2 linked regions of the Luteolibacter sp. LG18 genome follow. The protein of the gene in region 2 interacts with the protein of the main gene of each other region in a pairwise test. Links are inferred from orthologs where the notes say so. Each region holds a gene or a part of one and is shown on either strand. Other genes may lie near its edges. The genes, in order: llg_RS11930 and llg_RS19555.

Region 1 (6,382 bases), 2.0 Mb from region 2 along the record:
CACCGGCCCGGGCACCAAACCGGCCAACGTCATCGGCATCGAGGTCGCGCCGTTCTACGATTACGGTCGTACCATCGGCTCGTGCGTGATCGGCGGCATGCGCTACCGCGGCACGAAGTGGAACTCCTTCCTCGGCGGCAAGGTGCTCTTCGGCGACCACGTCCGCGGCATGATCTGGAGCGCCACGCCGGGCGTGGGCGGAGCCGCTCCGGTGATCGAGCAGATCATCACCGGCTTCCACACCGGCACCAAGGCGGGGCTCGCCAACTTCTGCACTGACAGCACCGGCGAGATCTACCTGATGGACATCAACGGCACCAACCAGACCGGCGGCGTGATCCGCAAGCTGGTGGTGCAGGGGGCCTCCGTGGAGCCGCCCGCGCTGCTGTCGCAGACCGGCGTGTTCACGAACCTGTCCACGCTCGCCACCGCGCCCGGGTTCGTGCCCTTCGACGTGAACACCCCGCTGTGGTCGGATGGCGCGCACAAGCAGCGCTGGATCATGCTGCCGAACGATGGTTCCCACGACACCGCCGCGGAGAAGATCACCTTCAGCGAGAAGGGAAACTGGGTGTTTCCGGCGGGTACCGTGTTGATGAAGCACTTCGAGATCCCGCTCGATGAACGGAACCCGTCCGTGACCCGGCGTCTGGAGACCCGCTTCATCGTCTGCATCGCCGGTGGCGGGAAATACGGCCTGACCTACCGCTGGAACGCCGCGGGGACCGATGCCCAGCTCCTCACCACCGGCGATTCGCTGGACTACGATGTGACCCTGCTCGATGGCACCACCGTGCAGCGCCACTGGGACTTCCCCTCGCGGTCGGACTGTCTGCTGTGCCACAACACCGCTGCCGGTCAGGCACTCGGTTTCCGCACCCACCAGCTCAACCGCGACTACACCTACCCCGCCACCGGTCGCACCGCGAACCAGCTCACGACCTTCAACGCGCTGGCGATGTTCGACCGCACCCTCACAGTGGACGAGTTGAAGAATTTCCTGAGTTCGCGGGCGATCGAGGATGAAACCGCGCCCATCGAGCACCGCGTCCGCTCGTATCTCGATGCGAACTGCTCGCACTGCCACCAGCCCGGCGGGCTGGTCGATTACTTCGACGCCCGCCTGGTGACCCCGCTGAACACCCAGGGGCTGATGGACGCCGTCATCCAGGGGCATTTCACCGAACTGGGATCGAACGGCCGCTACCTGAAACCCGGTGATCCCGGCCTCTCCGCCGTGCATCTCCGCATGTCCCACGTCGGCGATGGCACCGCGATGCCGCCGCTGGCGAAGAACGTGGTGGACCAGACGGCGGTCGAACTGGTGGAGGACTACCTCGCGGGCACCACCGTCGCTGAGTTCCAGAACCAGGTCCTGCGCCAGGCCCGCTACCTGCGCCTCACTTCGACCGCCGAGGTCAATGGCAACGCGTGGACGTCCGTGGGCGAGCTTTCCATCCTCGATGACAAGGGTGTGGCCATGCCCACCAACCAGCTCTCGGTGGCCGCCGTCGACAGCGAGGAGACGGTGGATGAAACCGCCCCGGCCACCCGTGCCATCGATGGCGACGTCAACACGTTCTGGCACACCGGCTACGGCACCGGCGGGATCGCCGCGCTGCCCCACTACATCACCATCGACATGGGGCTGGTCCGTCCGCTCGGCGGCTTCGTTTACGTGCCGCGTCAGGGCAACCAGAACGGCCGGATCAAGGACTACCAGGTCCACACCAGCACCGACGGGGTGAACTGGACGCTTCTTACCTCCGGCACCTGGCCGAACTCGACGGCGACCTTCCGCTACGATGCGCTCGCCGGAGCCCGCGCCGCCCGCTGTGGCGTCGCCGGTCCCACCGGCTTCGTGACCGGGGCCTTCGAAACGACGATCACCTTCGACATGGACGTCACCGATTTCACCACCGCGGACGTGCAGGTCACCGGCGGCTCGTTGCTCGCCCTGCGCGGCAAGGGCCACTACTACGTCGCCACGATTTCGCCGACCTCTCCCGTGGTCTCCGTGTCCGTGCCGCAGAACGCGGTGAGCCCGAAGGGGCTCGGCAGCACGGCCTCAGCCACGCTCCAGGTGTCGTTCCACGACATCCAGCCGCCATTGCCAAGCTTCACCAATGTCCCGGCCAGCGTGAACGGACCGTTCCAGATCGGTCTGACCTTCAATGAAGCGGTGACCGGGCTCACCGCCGCGGATTTCCTGATCACGAATGGCACGCTCGATGGCATCACCCCGAGCGGGATCAACTGGCTACTCTCCATCACTCCGGGATCGATCGGGTCGGTGGGCATCGAGCTGCGTTCCGGTGCGGTGGTGGACGCCGCGGCGAATGTGATGGGCACGGGGATCGCCACCTCCGTTTCCTACGCGCCCTACATCCTCGCCCGCGAGGCGGAGGCCGGCACGCTCTCCGGCGGCTTCGTGCAGGTCGCGGATGCCACCACCAGCGGCGGGGCCTACATCTGGGTCCCGCAGGACAGCCGCGCCGGAGTGCTGACGCTGAACACGGCGATGAAGGCGGAGTACACCTTCGTCGTGCCGCGCGCCGGCCAATACCGCGTGCGTGGTCTCGCCCGCTCCGATGACCAGAGCAGCGATTCGTTCTACATCGGCTTCGATGGCGCGACGCCGTCCGATTGGCACACCAACCAGACCGCAGGGCAGGTGGGGGCGCTCCAATTCTACTGGGACGTCGCCAACAGCTCGCGCCAGCCGCTCACCAATCCCACGCTCTTCACCCTCACCGCGGGCAGCCACATCCTCCAGATTTACGGCCGGGATGATGGCACGCGCCTCGACCGCCTCGAACTCCAGCCCGTGCGCCCGCTGCCCACCTGGTCCGGACCCGCGGTGGCTTCGGGCGGGGTATTCAATGTCAACCTGACCTTCACCGAATCGGTGACCGGCCTCACCGCCTCGGACATCACCATCTCCGGCGGCACCGTCCAGTCGGTGACCGGCAGCGGGGCCACCTACATCGTCGCGGTCAATCCCACCAGCTCCCTGGTGACGCTCGGCCTGCCAGCGGACACCGTGGCCAGCGCTACCGGCAGTGGCAATGACGCCGCGGACAGCTTCAACGTGCTTTACCGCACGGCCTTCGAACAGTGGGCCTTCAGCGGCAATGTCGACGGTTCGCCCGCCGGTCGCCTCGGCGACGAGGATCAGGACGGCGTGCCGAAGCTCATGGAATTCGGCTTCAACCTTAATCCGGCGAAGTCCGACCGCACGGGCTACGATCCGGTGAACTCGCCCGTTTCCGGCCTGCCGCGCATGATCGTGAACCCGGAATCGGGCGGGAAGCGACTATGGTTGCAGTACCTGCGTCGGAAGAACGTGCCGGGGCTGACCTACGAACCGCAGTTCGGTTCGTCCCTGAGCGACTTCACCGCCGCGGGCGGCACGCCGACCGTCGAGAGCCTCGATGCCGATTGGGAGCGCGTCAGCATTCCGGACACCGCTCCCGCCGGCTCCGCCAGCCGCTTCGGCCGCGTGAAAATCACGCTCAGCCCGTGAAGTAGCGCGAGGCTCCCGCCTTGCGTGCTGGGGAAATTCGCGCAGTCCTTCACACCTCCAGTCCATCCATGAGTGACCGGTGATTCGAAAGAGGGAGGAAGAGTCGCATCCGGCTCTTCCTCTTCTCTGATCACTATTCACTGATGACTGATCACTCCAAAATGGCCTGACTTCGTGGAGGAGTCGGTAACCTTCACCGCGTCTGCCCCTCGCCGCGGATGCGGTACTGGTAGCTCGTCAGCTCGCGCAGGCCCATCGGGCCGCGGGCGTGGAGCTTGTCGGTGGAGATGCCGATTTCCGCGCCGAACCCGAACTCGCCGCCATCCGCGAAGCGCGTGGAGACGTTGTGGAAGACGCAGGCGGAATCCACCTCGCTCAGGAAACGTTCCGCCGTGGCGTGGTCCGCGGTCACGATGCAGTCGCTGTGATGCGAACCGTATTCGTTGATGTGGGCCACGGCTTCTTGGAGAGAGGCCACTACTTTGATCGAGAGGATCAGGTCGAGATACTCGGTGCTCCAGTCCTCCTGGGTTGCGTGGATCACGTCGATGATCGCCGCGGTGCGGGCATCGCCGCGCAGCTCCACGCCCTTGGCGCGGAGGGCCTCGGCGACTTTCGGCAGGAAGGTGGGCGCGACGGCTTCGTGGACCAGCAGGGTCTCCAGCGCGTTGCACACGCCGGGCTTGTGGGTCTTGCCGTTCACCGTGAGGTCCACCGCCATGTCGAAGTCCGCGGCGGGATCCACGTAGAGGTGGCAGATGCCGTCGTAGTGCTTGATCACCGGCATGCGTGCCAGCGAGACCACCGTTTCGATCAGGCCCTTTCCTCCGCGGGGGATGATCAGGTCCAGCCACTTGTCCATCCCGGCAAGGATGCCGACGCTCTCGCGGTCGGTGAAGGGAATGAGCTGGATCGCGTGCTCGGGCAGGCCCGCGTGTTCGCCACCGGCCTGGAGCGCGTTGGCGATCGCCTGGTTCGAGTGGATCGCCTCGCTTCCACCGCGGAGGATGGTCGCGTTGCCGGTCTTGAAGCACAGCACCGCCGCGTCCGCGGTCACGTTCGGGCGGCTTTCGTAAATGATGCCGATGGTGCCGATGGGCACGCGGATCTGCTCGATGCGGATGCCGTTCGGGCGGCTCCAGGAATCGAGCACCTGGCCGACCGGATCGGGCAGGGAGGCCACCTGATCGATGCCCGCGGCCATCGCCTCGATGCGCGCGTCATCGAGCTTCAGACGGTCGAGCATGGCCTTGGACAGGCCCTTGGCCTCACCGGCCTCCAGATCGAGGGCGTTCGCCGCGATCAACTGCGGCGCGCGCAGGCGCAGCTCCCCGGCCATCGCGTGGAGGATGCGGTTCTTCGCTTCCGATGGCAGTTGGGACAAGCGGTGCGCGGCGGCACGGGCTTGCTGGCCCATCTGGTGGATCGTCTGGCGGAGCGCTTCGGACATGGCGGCAGTAAACGGCGGATTTGGAAAATGCCAACCCCGGATCCGGGGTGGGGGAGGAGGGGTCAGAGCTTCGGCGCGAAGCGGGTGGACAGGCCGGTGCCCGCGAGGATCGCGGCCAAGCGCTCGGGATGACGCCCGTGGGCGATGTGGGTTTCGATGCCGTTTTCCACCGCATGGCGCACCGCGGTGAGCTTCGAGGCCATGCCGCCGATCGAGAATTTCCCGCGGTCATCGCGCACGTGGCCCAGCACCTGGTCGATGTCCGCCACCTCCGGCACCAACTCGTTGGTCTGGGGATCGAGCAGGCCGTCCACGCTGGTGAGCAGCACCAGGCGCTTCGCTCCGGCCAGCACCGACACGCGGGCGGAAAGCATGTCGTTGTCGCCGAATTTCAGTTCCTCGACCGCCACCGAGTCGTTCTCGTTGATGATCGGCAGGATGCGCTTCTCGGCCAGTAGGCGGCGCAGCGTGTCGGACACGTAGGCCGCGCGTTCCGGCGTGGAAAGGTCCCCGGCGGTCAGCAGCACCTGGGCGACGGTGATGTCGAAGTTCGCGAACAGGCTGCCATACACGTGCATCAACCGCGCCTGGCCCACGGCCGCGCAGGCCTGGCGGGTGGCCGTGTCGGACGGGTAGGCGTCCAGTCCCAGCGAGGACACGCCGGAGCCGACGGCTCCGGAGGACACCAGCAGGCAACGGTGGCCGGCATCGATCAATCCGGCGATGCCAGCGACGAAGTGGACGAGCTGCGCGCGGTCGAGTGTGCCATCGGACGATTTCGTCAGCACGCCGGTGCCGGCCTTGAGAACGGTGAGGTCAGGAAGCAGGGAGGACATGGCAATGGGAGAGGGTGTCATTTCGCGTGTTGCAGCGCCTCGCTCACGGCGGGGAAGATCTGCTTCTTGCGGCTGACCACGCCGGGGGCGTCGAAGAGCGTTTCATCCACCGGGGCGAAGGGCAGCTTCGCGAGGATGTCCGGATCCCCGGCGGCGAGGATGATGCTGTGGTGGCGGGAAACGTCCGTCACCGCGAGCACGGCGAGGTTGTAGCCATGCCGGGCCACGAGCTGGCGCAGCGCGGTTTCCACCTCCTCGCGGCGCGGGCCGAAGCCGTGCAGGCCGCGCTCCTCCACTTGGGAGATGCTGACCTTGTGGCCGTCGTCGGTGAATTCCTTGCGGTCCGCGTTGAGGATCTCCCCGGCGGTGCCGGTGGCGATCAGCGAACCGACGGCGAAGAACTGCTCGGTGAAGGATTCCGCCTCGATGCCCGCGATCTCCGAAAGCCACTTCAGCATCTCGCGGTCGAGATCGGTGGTGGTCGGGCCGGTCAGGCAGAGGGTGTCGGAGATGATGCCCGCGCTCAGGCACATCGCCACGCCCGGCTCGGGGGCGAGACCGCGGTGCACG
Region 2 (6,277 bases):
GTCGAGCCCGCGGCGATGTCCGCCATCAAGCTCACGCTCATCACCGCCGCCGTCACCGTCCCCTTCAACGCCCTGTTTGGCGTCGCCGCCGCCTGGCTGGTGACGAAGTTCCGCTTCCCCGGTCGTTCGCTGCTCCTCTCGCTCATCGACCTGCCATTCGCCGTGTCCCCGGTCATCGCCGGTCTGGTGTGGATGCTGATCTTCGGCTCGAAGGGCTGGTTCGGCCCGTGGCTGGACAAGCACGATCTCCAGATCGTGTTCGATACCCCCGGCATCATCATCGCCACCATCTTCGTCACCTTCCCCTTCGTCGCCCGCGAGCTCATCCCGCTGATGGAAACGCAGGGCACGGACGAGGAGGAAGCCGCCGTCACCCTCGGCGCGCACGGTTGGCAAATCTTCCGCCGCGTGACCCTGCCGAACATCAAGTGGGGCCTGCTCTACGGCGTGCTGCTCTGCAACGCCCGCGCCATGGGCGAGTTCGGCGCCGTCTCGGTCGTCTCCGGCCACATCCGCGGCAAGACCAACACCCTGCCGTTGCAGGTCGAGGTGCTCTACAACGAGTACCAGTCCAGCGCCGCCTTCGCCTGCGCCTCGCTCCTCGCCCTGCTCGCCCTCGTCACCCTCATCGTGAAGGACGTCATCGAACGCTACGCCGGCCACGCCGGTTCCAAGGGCCACTGAAACTTCTCACCCACGCCACCAAGTCTCCAGCCTCTTCGTTTAGTGCTTTGGATTTAGTGCTTAGAATTTCTCTTCCATGTCCATTTCCATCCGCTCCATCAACAAAACCTTCGGTGCCTACAAGGCCCTCGACAACGTGTCGCTCGAAGTGCCGAACGGTTCACTGACCGCTCTCCTCGGCCCGTCCGGCTCCGGCAAGACGACGCTCCTGCGCATCGTCGCCGGCCTCGAGTTCGCCGATGAGAACAGCGGCGCGATCCACTTCCACGGTGAGGACGTCACCACCCTGCACGCGGGCAAGCGCGGCGTTGGCTTCGTGTTCCAGCACTACGCGCTGTTCCGCCACATGACCATCGCGGAGAACATCGCCTTCGGCCTCACCGTTCTTCCTTCCAAGCAGCGGCCGTCCTCGACCGAGATCAAGAAGCGCGTCAGCGAGCTGCTCTCGCTGGTCCAGCTCGAAGGCCTTGAAAACCGCCGCCCGGACCAGCTTTCCGGCGGCCAGCGCCAGCGCGTCGCCCTCGCCCGCGCCCTCGCCATCCGCCCGAAGGTGCTGCTGCTGGACGAACCCTTCGGCGCGCTCGATGCCAAGGTCCGCAAGGACCTCCGCCGCTGGCTCCGCAGCTTCCACGATGAGATCGGTCTCACCACCCTGTTCGTGACCCACGACCAGGAGGAAGCCCTCGAACTGGCCGACCAGGTGGTCGTCATGGCGAACTCCCGCATCGAGCAGGTCGGTGCGCCGCAGGAGATCTACGATCACCCGGAATCCCAGTTCGTCATCCGCTTCCTCGGCAACGTCAACGCCATCCGTGACTCCCGCGATCCGGACTCCCCGGTCTACGTGCGCCCACACGATGTCGGCGTCCTGTTCGCCGCCGAGGCCGACCCCGCCACCGACCGTCTCGCGCGCGTCCATCACCTCTTCTCCGCCGGTCCGATCGCCCGCCTCAGCCTCCGTCTGGAAGACGGCCAGTTCGTCGATGCCGAGCTGTCTCGCCAGCAACTCGAGGAACTCGGCCTCGGCGTGGGCGACCCCGTCGCCGTCCGCATGCAGGGTGCCAGCCGTTTCGAGTAGGGCCCCGATCATTCGCACGCCTAGTTTGGACAGGATTTACAGAATTTGCAGAATTTACAGAACAGAGAAGAGAGTGGAGATGGATCGAATCCAAAGCCGCTCCTCTGAATCCTGTGAATTCTGCAAATTCTGTAAATCCTGTCCGAACAGGCTGATTTTTTAAGTGGAGCCGCCTCTCTCACGGATTTCGAAAAAGGAGATCTCCCCACCGCCCCGCTCTTGCAGCCCGGCTCATCCTACGGCATCCCTGAGCCACATGAGTGACGAAAGCGGCAACTTCGAGACCCCGGAGGAATTCACGAAAATCGAGTCGATCTACGTGCGCCATCGCAATGCCTTGATGGTTCGCGGCCAGTTCACCCCGGTCTACACCGACTACTACCTGCACCTGATGCAGCACGGGATCCGCCACAATGGCGATCTCGATTTGATGCTGAAGGACTTCATGGCCCTCATCACCCTCCACGCGGTCGCCCGCCCGTGGGCCGAGACCATCGCGTGGACCGTGAACCTCCGCGCGCCGCGCATCAATCTCTTCGCCACCGCCAGCTCGCTGCAGGAATCCGTGACCGGCCGCCTCTTCACCGAGGACGTCCGCGAGCCGGACCGCAACCTGTTCTATTCCCAAGTCCTGGCCCCGAACCAACACGAGCCGCGCATCTCCACCCTGGAGGTGGATGGCAAGGATCCCGTGTACTGGGTGGAGCAGTACTACCGCCAGTCCGAGCAACGGCCCGGCAAGGCCTTCCGCCTCCCCGACGAGGAGTTCGTCCTGATGGTCGCCCAGCCGGATTGCGACATGGAGTGGTTCAACTCGCTCGACGAGGCCACCGTGGCCGTCATCGAGACCGCGGAGGAAACCAAGCTGCTGGAAACCCGCCGCCTGCGTTTCCACTGCGGCTGCACGCTGGACAAGATCCTGCCGGTGCTGGGCAACTGGCGCGAGCGCCCCGAGGAACTGTTCGAAGGCGAGGACTCCATCACGATCCAGTGCCCGCGCTGCGCGGCCCGCTATGTCATCACCCGTGACATGCTCTGAGAGCCGTTTGCCTTGAAGGTTTTCCATCATTCGCGTTTCGCCGATGTCACCCGGCTGGCCGCCCTCAAACGCGGCCAGCGGGTCTCCGTGTGTATCCCCACGCTGGACGAGGCGGACACCATCGGCCGGATCGTGACCACCGTCCGCCGCGAGTTGATGGAGCGCGTGCCGCTGGTCGATGAGCTGCTGGTGATCGATTCCGGTTCCACCGATGCCACCCGCGAGCTCGCCCGCGAAGCCGGTGCCACCATTCACCTCTCGGCCGACATCGCGCCGGAACAGGGTACATTCCGCGGCAAGGGCGAGAACCTCTGGAAGGCCCTCCACGTCGCCACCGGCGACATCATCTGCTTTGTCGATGGCGACATCTGCAACTTCCACGAGCGCTTCGTGACCGGCCTCGTCGGCCCGCTGTTGGAGGACGCCTCGCTCGACTACGTGAAGGCCTTCTACGAGCGCCCGCTAGCCCACCCACACGGCTTCCGCCCCACCGGTGGCGGCCGTGTCACCGAGATCCTCGTCCGCCCCCTGCTCTCGATGTTCTATCCGGCGCTGACCACCTTCCTCCAGCCGCTATCCGGAGAATACGCGGCCCGCCGCGAAACCTTCCGCGCCCTCCCCTTCCCCTGCGGCTACGGTGTCGAGCTGGCCCACCTCATCGACCTCTCCGCCACCATCGGGCTCGGCCGCATCGCCCAGACCGATCTCGACGAGCGCCATCACCGCAACCGAAGCGATGAAGATCTCGGCCGCACCGCCTTCGGCATCCTCCAGGTGCTGTTCCGCAGGCTGGAACGCGATGGCAAGCTCACTCTAACCGGTCCACTCCCGGAAATTCTCAAATCCTGGCAATTCGACGGCGAAACCCTCGCCGTGGAGTCCCTTTCCGTGCCGGAACCCGAGCGCCCAGCGCTCGAACCGCGCGTTTCCTGAGATTCTTGTTCATACCTCGCGGTTTCCCTAGCGGAACCGCCGCGCATCGGCCAAAGTGCAGCGCCCGATGAGCTTGGAAACCCGCATGCTCGGTCCCGAGGACAGCCTGGCCGCCACCGGCCTGCTGGCGCACCTCAATCCGGACCTGCCCACCGCCACCCTCCGCGAGAGATTCGAAACCATTCTCCGCGAGCATCCGCACTACCACCCCTTCGGCGCGTTCAAGGAGGGCAAGCTCGTCGGCCTCGCCGGTGTCTGGATCGCCACCAAAGTGTGGTGCGGCCGATACCTCGAACTGGACAACATCGTCGTCCACCCGCTCCACCGCTCGGAGGGCATCGGCTCCGTCCTGATCAAGGAAATCGAGGCCCTCGGACGGGAAAGAAACTGTAATCTTCTCGTGCTTGACAGTTATACTTCCAATTATTCATCCCATCGACTGTATCATCGCCTGGGATTCGAGATCTGGGGCTTCCATTTCGTGAAGCCGCTTGCCGAGCACGGCCATTGATCCACCTCCGCCTACAACTTTCCCCATGTCCGTCGTCCTCGTCCACTATCATCTCTCGCCGGGTGGCGTCACCCGCGTGATCGAAAGCGCCTCGCGCTGCCTCACCGCCGCCGGCGTCCCGCACGTGATCCTCACCGGCGCGCCGCCGCCGACCGTCACCGACCTCCCCGTCCACGTCATCGAGGGCCTCGGCTATCTCAATGACGTCGCCAGCCACACGCCGCTGCGCCTCGTCCACGCGATGCGCGCCACCGTTCAGGACGCCATCGGACTGGGCCCCCACGTCTGGCATTTCCACAACCACTCGCTGGGCCTGAACCTGCTGATGGACGAGGTGGTCAGCACCCTCGCCGAGGCCGGCGAAAAACTGGTGCTCCAGATCCACGACCTGGCCGAGGACGGCCGCCCGAAGAACTACCCGGTGATCGCGGAGTCCGAGACCCTCTACCCGCTGGCCCCGCAGATCCGCTACGCCTTCCTCAATTCCCGCGACCGCACGTGGTTCCACCACGCCGGGCTGCCGCTGGAGCGCTCGATGGTGCTGCCGAACCCGATCAGCGCCCCGGCCACCCCGGATGGAGCCCCCGCCGCCGGCACCCCGGCCCGCGTGCTCTATCCGGTGCGCGGCATCCGCCGGAAAAACCTCGGTGAAGTCTTCCTGCTCGCCGCGATCTCGCCGCCGGACACCCGTTACGCCGTCACGCTCGCCCCGGTCCACGCGCGCTGGAAACCCTACTTCGACGATTGGTTCGCCTTCGCCTCCGATTCCGGCCTGCCCGTGGATCTGGCGGTGGTCGACCGCATCGCACCCCACCCCGGGGCCAGCAGCTCCTTCGAATCCTGGCTCGGCCAGGCCACCCACCTCGTCACGACCTCCGTGGCGGAGGGCTTCGGCCTCGGGTTCCTGGAATCCGCCGCGCTCGGCAAGCCGCTGCTCGGCCGCAACCTGCCGATGGTCACCCAGGACTACGCCGCCGCGGGCATCACCGCCGGTCGCCTCTACGACCGCATCCTCGTCCCGATCCCGTGGGTGGGCCTCGAAACCCTGCGCCAGCACCTCACCCGCTACCTCCAGGACGTGCTCGATGCCTACGGCAAGCCACTCCACAATTCCTGCGTCGATCGCGTGTTCGATGCCATCCGGTTCCGCGGCTACCTCGATTTCGGCAACCTGCCGGAGGACCTCCAGCGCCAGGTGATCCACCGCCTGATGGCCGGCGGCGACCGCGACGCCCTGCAGGTCGAGATCGGCGGCACGGTCAAACCGCTCGCCCCGTGGCTGGAGGAAACCCTCTCCCACCGCGAACCCACCGCCACCCCGGACCAGCTCGCGCAATACTCGCCCGATGCCTACCGGGAGCGCCTGGTCGCCCTCTATTCGGAATTGGAAGCCACCCAGCCCGGTGCTCCCACCTTCCTGCCGAAGCACCTGGTACTCGATGAGTATCTGAGACCGGAGAACTTCAATTTCCTGCTCACCTGAGATGCGGCGGACACCCGCCTTCATCCCGTCCGGAATACCACCGCGCTTGAACGCCCTGCCGGGCATCAAGGCGGTGGTGTTCGACGTTTACGGCACCCTGTTGCTGGGCGGTGGGCCGGTGCACCCCGATCCGGAAGCCGATGAAGCGCTGGCCGTGTTCCTCTCCACACACGGACTCCCCTTCACCGGCTCCATCACCACGGCCCTGGCGGATGCGGTCAAACGATCGCACGCGGCCTCGGCCGCCACGTTTCCCGAGGTCGATCTCCACGCCCTCTGGTCCGAAGTGCTCCAGCGGGACATCGACTCCCCAGTGTTCATCGCCCTGGAGGACATCCGCCAGCCGGTAGCGCTGATGCCTCATGCCAGCGAGACCTTGTCGGCACTCTCCCACCTGCCGCTTGGCCTGATTTCGAACGCGCAGGCCAATACCCTTCCCGTGCTGGAACGGCTAACCGGTCTCCAGCCGTTCGAGGACGACCTCTGCATACTCTCCCACCGCCACGGTGAGGCGAAGCCCTCGCCCGCTCTCTTCGATTCCCTCGCTGC

The links.
Region 1: the proteins of llg_RS19555 (region 2) and llg_RS11930 interact in binary tests that used the Escherichia coli proteins (3 or more experiments, as listed by UniProt). The link is inferred for Luteolibacter sp. LG18 from one-to-one orthologs.

What each region holds. Positions count from the first base shown.
Region 1 is NZ_AP024600.1:2,897,945-2,904,326, forward strand. The notes cover bases 2,849-5,714. They hold llg_RS11930 (glutamate-5-semialdehyde dehydrogenase), read right to left. Parts: upstream 4,977-5,714; coding sequence 3,720-4,976; downstream 2,849-3,719. Other genes in these bases: llg_RS11925 (Ig-like domain-containing protein), read left to right, coding at 2,849-3,526; proB (glutamate 5-kinase), read right to left, coding at 5,039-5,714. Outside these bases: more of llg_RS11925, read left to right, coding at 1-2,848; more of proB, read right to left, coding at 5,715-5,812; llg_RS11940 (putative manganese-dependent inorganic diphosphatase), read right to left, coding at 5,830-6,382. UniProt on the Escherichia coli protein: Catalyzes the NADPH-dependent reduction of L-glutamate 5-phosphate into L-glutamate 5-semialdehyde and phosphate. The product spontaneously undergoes cyclization to form 1-pyrroline-5-carboxylate.
Region 2 is NZ_AP024600.1:4,902,817-4,909,093, forward strand. What follows is about bases 1-2,761. They hold llg_RS19555 (TOBE-like domain-containing protein), read left to right. Parts: upstream 1-760; coding sequence 761-1,762; downstream 1,763-2,761. Other genes in these bases: cysW (sulfate ABC transporter permease subunit CysW), read left to right, coding at 1-684; llg_RS19560 (Hsp33 family molecular chaperone HslO), read left to right, coding at 2,019-2,761. Outside these bases: more of llg_RS19560, read left to right, coding at 2,762-2,801; llg_RS19565 (glucosyl-3-phosphoglycerate synthase), read left to right, coding at 2,814-3,734; llg_RS19570 (GNAT family N-acetyltransferase), read left to right, coding at 3,802-4,245; llg_RS19575 (hypothetical protein), read left to right, coding at 4,271-5,728; llg_RS19580 (HAD family hydrolase), read left to right, coding at 5,775-6,277. UniProt on the Escherichia coli protein: Part of the ABC transporter complex CysAWTP involved in sulfate/thiosulfate import. Responsible for energy coupling to the transport system.